2 regions of the Nocardioides albertanoniae genome follow, and region 1 is predicted to be linked to the other one. Evidence: predicted binding sites of a transcription regulator. Region 1 holds the regulator's gene; the other holds the start of a gene.
What was found. The regulator LexA, encoded in region 1, represses DNA repair genes until DNA is damaged. The targets are predictions, from matches to a motif close to TCGAACANNTGTTCGA.
Positions count from the first base shown of each region.

Region 1 (7,166 bases):
GGCAAGCCCTGAAGCGGCTCTCTGAGTCAGCTTCCAGCTGAGCCGAGTCGGCGCGTTCTGACCAAGAACGACGCCGAGTCGGCGCGTTATAACGCGCCGACTCGACGTTCGTGCAGCTGGTCCTTCGGGGTGATCAGCGGTAGGTCTTGGCCCACCAGCGGTGGGTGGCGCGGTCCGGCGAGGCGGTGCCGTGGCAGGTGAAGGCGGTGCCCTGGCCGCACTTGAAGTTGCTGCTCGCGTTGGCGAAGGTGACCTCGACCTTGCGGATCCGCTTGGACGAGAAGCTCTTGATCGTCTTGGTGGCGATGCCCTTGCGGTTGGGCTTGAGGTGGTAGACGCCGCGGGTGCCGTCGGTGCGGAAGACGCTGACCACGGCGGCGTTGGCGTTGGTGCGGGCCACGTCGACCTTCACCCGCAGCTTCCAGCCCTTGCCGACCTTCTTCGGCACGAGGCGCTGCGAGGCGTACGTCAGGTGCTTGAGGGTGAACTTGCCACCGACGGTCTGGCGCTTGGCGGGCAGCACCTTGCGGCCGTCGTGCACCGGCGGGTAGTAGGCGCGGCCTTCGCTGTAGGTCTTCGACGGGGCCAGGTTGGCGGCGGCGAAGCGGACGTACTCCCGCTTGAGGGTCGTGCCGCGCTCGGCGAGCGCCTGGCGGATCGCGGTGGTGGAGTAGGTCGAGGGGGTGCGGTTCCAGATCCCGAGGATCACAGCGGGCAGGTCGCCGCGCTTCTTCGTGAACTTCTCGGAGAGGTAGCGGAAGAAGATCCAGTTGCCGTAGATGCCGAGGTTGGAGGGGCTGGAGTTGTCCATCGGCTTGCGCTGGTCCTCGAGCTGCCCGTAGGCCAGGTATTGCCGGTTGTCGTTGATGCTGTCGTAGACCTCGTCCTCGGCCCAGGTGGCGGTCGACTCCATCATCCAGCGGTCCTCGCCGGCGTCGTAGGCGAACTGGACGGCGTGGAAGTACTCGTGGGCCGCCGTGACCCGGAGGTTCTCCGTGGGCGTGTTGGAGGAGCCGTACTCGCTGGCGGCGTAGTCGTTGTCGAGCACGCAGTAGGCCGTCGCGGCCTTCTGGGAGACCTTCGTCTCCGGGGCGCAGTAGCCGTAGTAGCCCTCGTCGTAGAGGTTCTGCAGGTAGATGTCGACCTTGCCCGGGGTGACGGCCTTGTCGGCGGCGGGCTTGCGATAGCCGGCCTTCACATAGAGCTTGTGCACCTTGGTGACCACGTCGCGCACCTGCTTGGCGTAGGCCACGGAGGCCTTGTCGCCGCCCTTGCCCGGCGTGTAGTGGACGCAGATGACGTCGCTGCAGGTCTGGGTCAACGCCTTGGGCCGGCGCAGCAGCTCGCGCGCGGCCGCCTTGCTCGAGCGGCCCAGGGAGTCCTTGGCGTTCCACAGGTCGGTGAGCGCGATCGTCGCGTCCGGCCGGCCGGAGACGTGGCGTCCGGGCACGACCTGGCGCGCACCGCGCACGCCCTGGCTGCGCTTGACCTTCTTGGCCGCGTCGAGGGCCTTGCGGGCGTCTTCCTCGGTCATCGGCTTCTCGGCGCTGGTGTCGCCGCCCGTCCTCACCGAGGTCGCTGCTGCGGCCGAGGTCGCGGCAGTGGCGGGCATGGTGGCGGCGAACATCGCCATCACCATGCCTGCGACCACGACGAAGGACAGTTGTTTGCGGTTGCTCCGGCGACCAAGGTTTCGCATCACGTACCAGACGTTCGGGGAAGGCAGACCTCGGCAGTCTAAGCGCACACGACGCGCCCACATCGGTGAAACGCCTACAGCCACGCCATACGGCGTCGGTTCGCGCCGTGGCCGGTCATGACAGCGGCTCTGTCACGCGATGGATGCGGTTGCTTCCGGTCGCCGTGGCGTACGACGTCGACCAGGTCGCCGTCGTGTTGGAGTCGCGGCGCTCGCCGATGGTCCACCAGTCCATCTGGGCCCGGTTGCGGGTCACGTCGAGGATCGAGAAGCCGTGGTCGTCGAAGTTGAGGTGGCGTACGTGGCGGTTGGCGGTCTTGATGATGTTCTCGACCGTCACGCTGACCGTGCGGCGCGGGGCCCCGAGCACGTCTTTGAGGTTGTTGGAGGTGACCGAGGTGGCGACGAACTCGACGCCGGCGGTCTTGCCGAGCGGATAGACGGCCGAGTCGTACGGCAGGTCGCACGCCCACGCGGAGTGGATGTCTCCGGTGACGAAGACGGTGTCGGTGACCGCGTTGTTGCGGATGTGCTCGAAGAGCTCGGTGCGGTCGGCGGTGTAGCCGTCCCACTGGTCGAGGTTGTAGGCGATGCCGTTGTCGGGCAGCAGGCCGGCGACGTCGTTGACCGGTGCGATCAGGCTCTTCGGCAGCGCGCCGAACGTGACCGGCGCGATCATCACCGGGTTGCCGACGATCTTCCACTGCGCGTCGGTGAGCAGGCCGTCCTTGAGCCAGGCCAGCTGCTCGTCGCCGGTGATGGTGCGGTCGGGGTCGTCGACCTTCGCGAGCTCGAGGCGGCTCGCCTGCTCGGAGCGGTAGGAGCGCAGGTCGAGCATGCTCAGCTCGAGCAGGGTGCCGAACCGCAGTCTCCGGTAGATGCGGTCGTGGAGGTGGTCGTCGGTCTCCACCGTCGCGCCCTCGTCATCGGGGCCGGTGTCGACGCGCAGCGGCATCCACTCGTCGTAGGCCTGGTTGGAGCTGGTCTTGCGGTCGATCCAGTCGAACTCGCCCGGCTCGTTGTTCTCCGCGCCCAGCATCCAGGCGTCGTTGGCCGACTCGTGGTCGTCCCAGGTGACGATCCAGGGCAGGCGGGCGTGCGCGTCGGAGAGGTCGACGTCGCGCTTGTACTGCGCGTGCCGGATCCGGTAGTCGGCCAGGGTGTGCATCTCGTGGGCCGGCTCGTGGGGGCGCACGTCGTCGTTGCCCATGCCGTAGCCGTACTCACCCGGGCCGTACTCGTAGAGGTAGTCGCCGAGGTGGATGATCGCGTGCAGGTCGTCGCGCTCGGCCAGGTGGCGGTAGGAGGCGAACCAGCCGGCCTGCAGGTTGGAGCAGGAGACCACCCCGAAACGTACGTTGTCGGGGGTGGCGTCGGCCGCCGGAGCGGTGCGGGTGCGGCCGACCCGGCTGGTCTGGCCGTTGTAGGTGAAGCGGTAGAAGTACCAGCTCTCGGGAGCCAGGCCGGTGACGTCGAGCTTCACGGTGTGGTCGCGGTCGGGGCCGGTCTGCTGCGAGCCCTTGCCGGTGATGCGCTTGAAGTCGGCCGTCGGCGAGATCTCCCAGCGCACCAGAACCTCCTCGCCCTTTCCCGACCCTGCGGTCGCGTCGGCGGTGGGCGTGACCCGGGTCCAGATGACCACGCGATCCGGGAGCGGGTCGCCGGAGGCGACACCGTGCTGGAAATGGTTGAGCGTCGCGCCGGCCGCCTCCGCCGGTGAGGGGAGCGTCATCGTCGCCGCGGCGGCGCCGGTGATGCCGGCCGCCAGGAGGGTGCGGCGATCGAGATGGTTCTGGGCTGGACGGTTCGTGGTCACGCTGTATGAAACGACGCAGCCGCCGGCCCTGTCATGGGCCGGCGGCTGGATTTCACGCAGTGTTCCCGGGTGGTTCCGGGTGGTTCTCGCAACGTTCGGATCAGAGGCTTCGCAGCACAGCGGTCACCTTGCCGAGGATCGTCGCGTGGGTGCCGTCGATGGGCTCGTACGCCGCGTTGTGCGGCAGCAGCCACACCTTGCCGTCCTTGCGCGAGAGCGTCTTGACGGTCGCCTCGCCGTCGATCAGCGCGGCCACGATCTCGCCGTTCTCCGCGGTCGGCTGCTGGCGCACGACCACGAAGTCGCCGTCGCAGATCGCGGCGTCGACCATCGAGTCACCGGAGACCGAGAGCAGGAAGAGCTCGCCGTTGCCGACCAGCTGCTTGGGCAGCGGGAAGACGTCTTCGACGCTCTGCTGGCTCGAGGTCTCCTCGGCCAGGATCGGGCCACCGGCCGCGATCCGGCCGACGAGCGGCACCATGGTCGCGTCGGGGGTGGGGTTGAGGTCGGCGCTGAGGTCGGCCTCGCCGGCATCGCTCTCGTCGCCGGACATCGCCTTGCGGTGGGCCATCACCTCGGGGAGGAAGACCTCGAGAGCGCGGGGACGCTTGGGGTCCTTCCGGATCAGACCACGCTGCTCGAGCGCACGGAGCTGGTGGGCGACGCTGCTGGTGCTGGTCAGCCCGACCGCGGCACCGATCTCGCGCATGCTCGGCGGGTAGCCGCGCTGCTCGATGCTGTCGCGCAGGTGAGCGAGGATGCGCTGCTGACGTGGCGTGAGCCCGGTCGCGTCCGGCGGCCCGTCGGGCAGCTCGCGGACGCGGCTCTTCTTCGAACCACCTGATCCGGTGCCTGTCTTCTGCGTGGTCATGTCAGCACATTAGTCGCATCAGCCCCACGAGTTCAAACATCTGTTCGATCTCGGGAGTGGCGGGTGGCGCGTTGGGAAATTCTTCGAACGCCTACTTGCTTTGTTCGAACACGTGATCTACCTTCGAACACATGCTCGATCGAACACGTGATCGAAACAGACTGATCTGGAGGCCGTGATGAGTGCAACCGTGTATGTGCTGCCCGTAGCCGAGGCGCCGCGCCCCGTGCGGGAAGTGCGTCGCTCGCAGGTGCGGCTCACCCGCCGCGGCCGGATCGTCGTGTTCGCCTTCGCGCTCGTCGTGCTCTTCTCGATCGCGCTCGTCGGCGCTCGGGTCGCGTTCGGGGCCGGCGGTGCCGAGTTTCCAGGCACCTCCTCCTCCGCTCACACGATGGTCGTCGGCGATGGCGACACGCTCTGGGACATCTCCTCGGAAGCGGTAGCCGGCACCGACGCCTCCATCCGGGAGATGGAGCAGACGATCAAGGAGCTCAACAGCCTCGAGTCCTCGATGCTGGTCACGGGGCAGACCCTGATCATCCCGACCGCCCGCTGAGGGCTCCTAGATGTCCGGCTGCCCCCTCACCCCCTGGCGGCCGGCTACCGGGGAAAGACGAGAGTGCCGCAGACGATGGGAAGCGTCTGCGGCACTCTCGCGGTTGTCTGTCGACGACTCGGCGTCTGTGTCAGTGTCGGGGGCGGTAGCTGCCGTCCGAGGTGGTGGGCGGCCACTGATGACTGCGCGAGGCGCGCCGCGGGGGCGGCCACTCGTCCTCCTGCGGCGCCGGCGACACCTGGGACTGTCGCTGGGTGGGCATCGCCTGCGTGGGGATGTCCGCCGCCGGCATCGTCGGGGGCATCGTCGGCCGCGGGCCGGTCTGGCCATAGCGGGCCGGGGCAGCCTGGTAGGCCCCGGACTGCTGGGTCGGATAGCTCCCTGTGCCGTAGCCCGGAGTGTCGTACCCCTGGGTGTCGTACCCCTGGGTCTCGTAGTCGTAGCTCTGGGGCTGTGGCGTCGATGCCGGGGTGGCCGGGTTGGAGTAGTAGGGCTGAGGGGGCGGCGGCTGATAGGTCGGACCGCCGTAGGCCGAGCGGTTGCCCGTGTCGCCGAACGACGAGCGGTTGCCCGTGTCGCCGAACGACGAGCGGTTGCCGGTGTCGCCGTAGGGCGACTGGCTCCCGGTGTCGTAGCCGTAGCTGTCGGCGTAGGGCGACTGGCTTCCGGTGTCGGTGCTGTGCCGGCCGTACGACCCGGTGTCCTCGTAGCCGTAGGAGCTGGTGCCGTAGTAGTCCTGGCTCGAGTAGTCCTGGCCCGGGTATTCCGGGTCCGGGTAGTCCTGCTCCTCGACGTAGGCGTTGGAGTGGCTGCCGGAGTATTCCTCGGCGGGTGGAGCGGTGGGGGAGCCGGTGAGTGCGCGCCAGGCCTTGCCGGCGAAGGTGAAGGTCAGGAAGAGGCAGGCGACCGCGGCGACCGCAGCGATGGCCAGCTTCGCCCAGGCGCCGGACTCGCCGCCGCGTGCGTCGGCCCCGAAACCGACGGCGACCCACACCAGGACACCCCAGATGATGAGGAATCCCAGCGTCGCGATCGCAGGCACGATGAATGGTGGCCGGGGTCCGTTACTGGGGCGCGTGCCTCTCCGCGGCCCGACGCGGTTTCCTCCGGAGATGTTTGTCACGGGGGACATTCTTACTCATCAAGGCCAGCCGGGGGCCGTTGAACCGGAATCTTTAAGTGTTTGATCGCCCGCCGCGCCGGGCTCTCGCGGCGTCTCCTCGGGGCGACACGCCGGGCTCACGGTGAATCGCGATCGGCGCTTGCATCGTCTTGGAGGCGGGCGTACGGTTACCACTACATCTAGTAGTTACACCGCTGTAGTTATCCACATATAGTTCACATGAACAGGTGGATGGTTCACAGCGGTGAGGGTGTTGTTCCACAAGGACTCACGCTCGTATCCACAGATTCCACAGGCATCGGCCGCATCTGGGTCGGGCTGGATCCACAGGCTCCGGGTCCACGTGCCTGGCCCAAAGACCGCGACTCAAGAAAGGGGCTCGACGTGCTCTGTCCGTTCTGCCGCAACAGCGACACCAAGGTGCTCGACTCCCGTGTCGCGGAAGACGGCGGCCAGATCCGGCGCCGTCGGGTCTGCCAGGGATGCGAGAAGCGGTTCACGACCGTCGAGCAGATGCAGCTGATGGTGACCAAGCGCTCCGGCGCCGCGGAGCCGTTCAGCCGCGACAAGTCGGTGCACGGCGTACGCAAGGCGTGCAAGGGTCGGCCGGTCACCGAGGATCAGCTCGCCTGCCTGGGCCAAGAGGTCGAGCAGACGCTGCGGAGCCAGGGTCTGGCCGAGGTGCCCAGCCACGAGGTGGGGCTGGCGATCCTCGCGCCGTTGCGCGAGCTCGACGAGGTGGCTTATCTGCGCTTCGCGAGCGTCTACCGGGCCTTCGGCTCGGCGGACGACTTCGAGCGGGAGATCCAGATGCTGCGTACCGAGCGTGAAGTCCAGGCCCACGAGGCGAAGCATCCGGTCGAGGTTCCGGTGGGCACCGACTAGATCCCACGGCCATCGCTTCGAGGTGGCTCACAGACCGGTCCGGGCGGGCCGTGGGGAAGCGACCCGTCCGGACCATCCAGCAAGGCAGTAACAACAGGAGACTCGACCATCAGCACCGACCAGCAGCACGGCACAACGATCGATGACCACAGGATCGACAACAGGGGGAACCACGAGATGACGGACACAGCAGCAGAGGCACAGGCACCAGCGAAG
Region 1 covers NZ_VFOV01000001.1:4,399,659-4,406,824, reverse strand. Annotated here, with positions in the region: gene FB381_RS21090 (ATP-dependent DNA helicase) at 1-41, shown strand, start outside; gene FB381_RS21085 (MXAN_6640 family putative metalloprotease) at 134-1,699, opposite strand; gene FB381_RS21080 (alkaline phosphatase D family protein) at 1,815-3,515, opposite strand; gene lexA (transcriptional repressor LexA) at 3,616-4,386, opposite strand; gene FB381_RS21070 (LysM peptidoglycan-binding domain-containing protein) at 4,565-4,942, shown strand; gene FB381_RS21065 (hypothetical protein) at 5,073-5,984, opposite strand; gene nrdR (transcriptional regulator NrdR) at 6,450-6,950, shown strand; gene FB381_RS21055 (vitamin B12-dependent ribonucleotide reductase) at 7,128-7,166, shown strand, end outside.

Region 2 (7,166 bases), 2.3 Mb from region 1:
GATTCGTGGCACACCTGCGCAAGCAGGGCTTCGCCGCGGCCTGCCTCGACCCGCTCAGCGACGACCTGCGTGACCCGGTCCACCCTGACGTGCCCTACGCCGCGGTCTGGGCCTCGGCGACGCTGCTCCACGTGGCCCGCGACGACTTCGGCACGGTGCTCGGCCGGCTCGCCGCGGTCACCCGCCCCGGCGGCACACTGCACGTCTCGCTGAAGGAGGGCGACGGCGAGGAGTGGACCAACCGCGGCCACGTCGAGGCGCCCCGACTCTTCGTCTACTGGCGTGAGCCCGCGCTGCGCACCGCGCTGGAGGAGGCCGGTTGGGAGGTGCTCGAGGTCGGGCACGCCGACGGTCGGCTCGGTGACGTCTGGCTCGACGTGCTCGCGCGTCGGCGGGGCTGAGATCGCCGGTAGCATTCGGCGCGATGAGGCACACGGAGTTCTGGACCCGGATGGATGAGGCGCTCGGCGCCGGCTACTCGCGAGCCTGGGCGCGCCAGTTCGTGATGGGCGATCTCGGCGGTCGCACCGCCCAGGAGGCGCTCGACGACGGCATCTCGCCCAAGGAGGTATGGGCCGCGGTCTGGAAGGCTCTGGAGCTGCCGGCGCGCGAGCGATGACCTCGGAGGTGGCCGTCCCGGCCTCGACCGCCGCGGTGCAGAAGCGCACGATCCTCACCCTGGTCGCCACCCAGGCGGTCGGCGCGATGGGCATCACCATCGGCATCGCGACCGCGTCGCTGCTGGCGCGTGACCTGTCCGGCTCGGAGTCGATGGCAGGCCTCTCCCAGACGACCCAGGTGCTGGGTGCCGCGGTGGCGGCGTACGTCCTGGGGCGGGTGATGGACGCGCGCGGACGCCGCTTCGGGCTGATGTCGGGCTACCTGCTCGGGGCTGCCGGTGGGCTGCTGGCGGTGCTGGCGGGCGTGGTCGGGTCGATGACGCTGCTGCTGGTCGGAGCCGTCCTGCTGGGTGCGACCACGGCGGCCAACAACGGCGCGCGGTACGCCGCGACCGATCTCGCCCCGGCGAGGAGCCGCGCGCGGGCGCTGTCGATCGTGGTCTGGGCGACGACGTTCGGCGCGGTGGTCGGGCCCAACCTCACCGGGCTCGCCGAGCTCTTCACCGATGCGGTCGGCATCCCGGTGCTCACCGGGCCGTTCGCGCTCGGCTCGGTCGCGATGCTTGCCGCGGCGCTGGTCGTCGGCGTCTTCCTGAGGCCCGACCCGCTGCTGGTCGCCCGTGAAGGAGCCCCGTCGGTGCAGAAGGCGCCGGGCACGAGCTGGCGCCGGGCGCTCGCGGTGATCCGGGAGCGCCCGGCGCTGGCGGCCGCTGTCGCCGGCCAGGCGGCGGCCCACGCGACGATGGTGGCGGTGATGGTGATGACCCCGCTGCACATGGAGCACGGCGGGGCCGGCCTGGAGGTCATCGGGCTGGTGATCAGCGCCCACGTGCTCGGCATGTTCGCCTTCGCGCCTCTCGGCGGCTGGCTCGCCGACCGCGTCGGCCGGGCCGACGTGATGGCGCTCGGCGGCGGTGTGCTCCTGGTGGCGCTGGTGCTGTGCGCCGCGGCGCCCCAGGGCAGCTCGGCGCGGATCTTCGTCGGCCTGTTCATGCTCGGGTTCGGATGGTCGCTGGCGACGATCGCGGCCGCCACCTCCGTCGCCGACCACACCCCGATCGAGGTGCGTGCCGACGTGCAGGGCACCGCCGACCTGATCATGGGCGTCGCCGCTGCCGCTGCCGGAGCGGTCTCGGGAGTCGTCGTCGACGTCGCCGGTTATCCGGCGCTCGCCTTCGGCGCGATCGCGCTGGTCGCGGTGCTCTTCGGCGCTGCGTACGTCGCGCGTCGATCGGCCTGAGCGGGCGGGACCAGACGGAACCAGGCGAGGCCCCGCCCGCTGCGGCGTACTCAGTGGAGAAGCTTCTCCATGGTGTCGATCTCGCTCGACTGAGACTCGATGATGCTGCCGGCCAGCTCGACGGCGGGCTTGAACCGGCCCTCGTTCTGCTCGGTCTCGGCCATCTCGATCGCACCCTCGTGGTGCTCGACCATCATCTCCAGCCACATGTCGCCGAACTCGGCGTCGGAGGCGTCCTCGAGGGCGTCCATGTCGTCGGCCGACATCATCCCGGGCATGTCGTGGTCCATGTCGCCCATCGAGTCGGACATGCTGCCCTCGTCGTCGCTGTGACCCTCGTGGCCACCGTTGACGTGATCGCGCATCGTCGAGGGCACGTCCTCGCCCCACTCCTGGAGCCAGCGCGACATGGTCTCGATCTCCGGGCTCTGGGCGGCGCTGATCGCGTCGGCGAGCTTCTGCACCTCGGGGTCGAGGTCGCGCCCGCGGGTCAGGTCGACCATCGACATCGCCTGGGCGTGGTGGGGGATCATGTCCGTCGCGAAGGCGACGTCGGCGGCGTTGTGCTCGGTCGCCGAGAGCTTCTGGGGCTTCTCGGCCTCCTCGCCGCCTCCGCAGGCCGACAGGGCCAGGAGCGCGGCCATGCCGGCCGCCGCCCAAGTGGCGCGGATGAGGGGTCGTTGCGTACGCATCGTGTGTTTCTCCTTGTCAGAGGGTTGTCGTGGGCGTCACTGGGCCTCCCGCGACCGCGGGAGGCCAGCTCGCTCAGCACCTGATGACGGAGAACGCCCACTGCGGTGGTGGGCCGGTCGCGAGACGCGCGGGGGAGGGTGCGGTGCCGACGGTGCGCCATCGGCCGGGGGCGCGGTCGAACCACCACAGCGGCGTACGCCGCCGCAGGCCGCGCAGGAGCAGAGCGCCGGCGGCGAGCAGGAACGCGGCGCACAGCATCATCGCCGTGTGTGCGTCGCCGCCGAGGTGTGCCGCATGGCCGGCTGCGCCATGGGTGGTGTTCTCGAGGGCGTGCGTGTGGTCCACGTGGGCGGCGGGCAGGCTCATCGCGCCGTGCTCGCCGTCGGTGGCGGTTCCGTGAAGGCTCAGCGCGTGCATGGCGAGCAGGCCGGCGACGGTGAGCACGACCGCGGCGAGCAGCGCGGCGCGAGCGATCCCTCGGCCGGTCTGCTGGCGTCGATGCGCTGCCGTCCACACCCGGCACACCTTAGGCAGTCGGCCGGGGCTGGACAAAGTGACGTCGTGGCCGGCGAACGGCTTGTATCTGATACCCCTATGGGGTATGAATTGTCCCGTAGGCTGACGAGCGATCGAGCAAGGGGGCGACATGACGTCGCATGACGGGCACCACACGATGAGCCACGGTCACGAGGGTCGTGGCGACCATGCCGGGCACGGCGGAGGATCCAGCGTGAACGCGATGGCCGCCAGCGCGACGCTCCACTGCCTCACCGGGTGCGCCATCGGAGAGATCGCCGGCCTGATGATCGGCACGGCCGTCGGGCTCAGCAACGGATGGACGATCGCGCTGGCGATCGTGCTCGCGTTCGTCTTCGGCTACTCCCTCTCCACGCTCCCGCTGCTGAAGTCGGGGCTGGCCATCGGCACCGCTCTCAGTGTCGTACTCGCCGCTGACACCCTCTCGATCGCCACCATGGAGGTGGTCGACAACCTGGTGATGGCGATCATTCCCGGTGCGATGGAGGCGGGTCTGGTCAACGTCGTGTTCTGGGTCGGGATGATGATCGCCCTCGCGGTGGCCTTCGTGGCCGCGTTCCCGGTCAACCGATACCTGCTCCAGCGGGGCAAGGGGCATGCGCTCACGCACGAATATCACGGCGCGGAGCCGGTCCAGGAGGGCGTACGTCGCCTCATCCCGTCCTTCTCGAGCGGTGCTCTCGCTGCGGTGATCATCGCCTTCATCCTCGGTGGTCTCTCGGTCGCCGTGGCCGAGGAGTTGGGTGGCGAGACGGGCGGCGAGCCTGCGCCCGCAGGTCAGGTCGAGGCGCCGGCGCACTGAGCCCTCGGCTACATCCGACACGCCCGAACAGGTGTTCACATCGAACGCTTGTTCGGGCTAGTGTGGGGTCGCAGGTGGAGCGTGGTTCGTGCTTTCGCCCCGGGAAACACAGGGTCGGGAGACACCGTGCCAGAGGGTCCCGTTCAAAACTGTCGGTGGTCCCGTCTAGCGTCTGCCTTGATGACGACGAAGACACGTGGACAAGCGGCAGGCAGGGGCAAGAAGCCTGCACCTCAGGAAGGAAAGAACATGGCGGCAGGTGATCGTGAGAAGGCGTTGGACGCCGCTCTCGCCAACATCGAAAGACAGTTCGGCAAGGGCTCGGTGATGAGGCTGGGCGATGAGACCCGGGCTCCGCTGGAGGTGATCCCGACCGGCTCGATCGCGCTCGACGTGGCGCTCGGCCTCGGCGGTCTGCCTCGCGGGCGAGTGGTCGAGGTCTATGGGCCGGAGTCGTCGGGTAAGACGACGGTCGCGCTGCACGCCGTGGCCAGCGCGCAGCGGGCCGGCGGCATCGTGGCGTTCGTCGACGCCGAGCACGCGCTCGACCCGGAATACGCGAAGGCTCTCGGTGTCGACACCGACGCCCTGCTGGTCTCCCAGCCCGACTCGGGTGAGCAGGCCCTGGAGATCGCCGACATGCTGATCCGCTCGGGCGCTCTCGACCTGATCGTGGTCGACTCCGTCGCGGCGCTGGTGCCGCGTGCTGAGATCGAGGGCGAGATGGGCGACAGCCACGTCGGTCTGCAGGCCCGGTTGATGAGCCAGGCGCTGCGAAAGATGACCGGTGCCCTCAACAACTCCGGCACGACCGCGATCTTCATCAACCAGCTGCGCGAGAAGATCGGCGTGATGTTCGGCTCGCCCGAGACCACGACCGGTGGCCGCGCGCTGAAGTTCTACTCCTCGGTGCGACTCGACGTGCGCCGGATCGAGACGCTCAAGGACGGCACCGACATGGTCGGCAACCGCACCCGCGTCAAGGTCGTGAAGAACAAGGTCGCCCCGCCGTTCAAGCAGGCGGAGTTCGACATCATGTACGGCAAGGGCATCTCCCGCGAGGGCGGCCTGATCGACGTCGGTGTCGAGGCGGGCCTGGTCCGCAAGGCCGGCGCTTGGTACACCTACGAGGGTGACCAGCTCGGTCAGGGCAAGGAGAACTCGCGCAACTTCCTCAAGGACAACCCCGACCTGGCCAACGAGCTGGAGAAGCGGATCCTGGAGAAGCTCGGCGTCGTGCCGACGGTCGACGCTCCGGCCGACGGTGACGCGCCCGTGGCCGAGCCTGCGGGCGTCGAGGACTTCTAGGTCCTGGTCGCCGACTGACCCGTGGCTTCGTCAACGCCTGACCGTTCGTCCACCCAGGATGCCTGGGTGGACGAACGGCCCGCGCCCGACTGGCTGGGCGACGTCACGCTCGGCGTGGAGGCTTGGGCCGGCAAGGTCGAGCCGGCCCCGTCGGTCGAGCCGTCGTCGCGACGAAGGAGCGACGACGTGTCCAGGCCAGCACGGTCCCGTCGCCGAAAGTCCCGCGGCGCCGACCCGGCCCCGAAGAAGGCTCCGAAGGGCGACTCGAAGAGCGACCCCGAGCCCGACCAAGAGGCCATCGCCCGCAAGATCCTCCTCGACACGCTCACCGGTCAGGCCCGCAGCCGCAAGGAGCTGGCCGACAAGCTCGCGAAGAAGGAGATCCCCGACGACCTGGCGACCCGGCTCCTCGACCGTTTCGAAGAGGTCGGGCTGGTCGACGACGAAGCCTTCGCCAAGGCCTGGATCGCCAGCCGCCAACCGGGCAAGGGGCTCGCCCGCCGTGCCCTGGCCCAAGAGCTGCGCCGCAAGGGCATCGATGACGAGGTCGCCCGTGAGGCGCTCGACGAGATCGACCCCGACGACGAGCGCGAGGCGGCTCGGGTGCTGGTGCGGCGCAAGCTCCGCTCGCTGGAGCGCTTCGACGACCAGACCAAGACCCGGCGCCTGGTCGGGATGCTCGCCCGCAAGGGATACGGCGCCGGTGTGGCGTTCGGGATCGTCCGCGACGAGCTCGCTCTTGCCGATGAGGATGATGCCGGTGGTCTCATGTCAGAATCCGATCTGTGAGTGAGTCGCAAGAGCGCGAGATCCTGACCTATGAGCTGTTCGGCACCGCGGTGCGCGACATCGCCCAGAAGGTGGTGGACAGCGGTTACGAGCCCGACATCGTGCTCTCCATCGCCCGCGGCGGGCTCGCTCTCGGGATGGGCCTGGGCTACGCCCTCGACGTGAAGAACCTCTCCGCGGTCAACGTCGAGTTCTACACCGGCGTCAACGAGCGCCTCGACGTGCCGATGATGCTGCCGCCGACCCCGGCCGCCGTCGACCTGACCGGGATGAAGGTGCTCATCGCCGACGACGTCGCCGACACCGGCAAGACGCTCGAGATCGTGCACGACTTCTGCGAGGGCCATGTCGCCGAGGCTCGCACCGCGGTGATCTTCGAGAAGCCGTGGACGGTGATCAACGCCGATTACGTCTACAAGAAGACCGACCGGTGGATCGACTTCCCGTGGTCCTCGCTGCCGCCGCTCGTCGACCGTCGCGGTGGCCTGGCCCACTGAGGCCCGCGCACTAGTCTGTTCTGCATGTTCACGCCGGTCGCTGTCCACACCGGGACACAGCGTCTCGGCGGGGTGACGCGCCCGGGGGAGAGCTGGGCAGCCGCGGCGACGCGGATCGCCGGGCGCCCGGCGTACGCTCTGGATCTTTCGGGCGAGGTCAAGGAGTTCTCCTCCGACCCGATGCCGGTGATCTCGCTGCGGCCGATGACCCGCGGTGACCTGCTCCACCTGATCCGCTGGCTCAACGCCGATCACGTGAAGCGGTGGTACGGCGTCGACGGTGATCCCACCCCCGAGTGGGTCGTCGACAACTACGGTCCGGACATCGACGGCGAGACCGCGGTGAGCTTCTGGGTGATCGAGGCCAACGGACGATCGGTCGGCTTCTGCCAGGACTATCGGATCAGCGACGAGCCCGACTACGCGCTGCTGACACCCGACCCGGATGCGATCGGCTTCGACTACGCGATCGGTGAGCCGGCCTTCGTCGGCCGCGGGATCGGGCCGCGCACGGCCTGGGTCTGGCTGACCTCGATCCCGCAGCGCTACCCCGGCGCCACCACCTGCTTCGCCGCTCCCGACCACCGCAACACCGCCTCTCTGCGGATGCTCGACAAGGTCGGCTTCGAGCGCGGCACCTGGTTCGACGAGCCGCAGCCCGACGGATCGACGACCACGAT
Region 2 covers NZ_VFOV01000001.1:2,069,520-2,076,685, forward strand. Annotated here, with positions in the region: gene FB381_RS09825 (class I SAM-dependent methyltransferase) at 1-401, shown strand, start outside; gene FB381_RS09830 (DUF3046 domain-containing protein) at 425-619, shown strand; gene FB381_RS09835 (MFS transporter) at 616-1,860, shown strand; gene FB381_RS09840 (DUF305 domain-containing protein) at 1,911-2,552, opposite strand; gene FB381_RS09845 (DUF6153 family protein) at 2,626-3,069, opposite strand; gene FB381_RS09850 (DUF4396 domain-containing protein) at 3,200-3,892, shown strand; gene recA (recombinase RecA) at 4,142-5,200, shown strand; gene FB381_RS09860 (regulatory protein RecX) at 5,267-5,989, shown strand; gene FB381_RS09865 (phosphoribosyltransferase) at 5,986-6,486, shown strand; gene FB381_RS09870 (GNAT family N-acetyltransferase) at 6,511-7,166, shown strand, end outside.
Region 2: recA (recombinase RecA) is a predicted target of LexA. The motif match lies at 3,933-3,948, and genes of this name have one in related genera.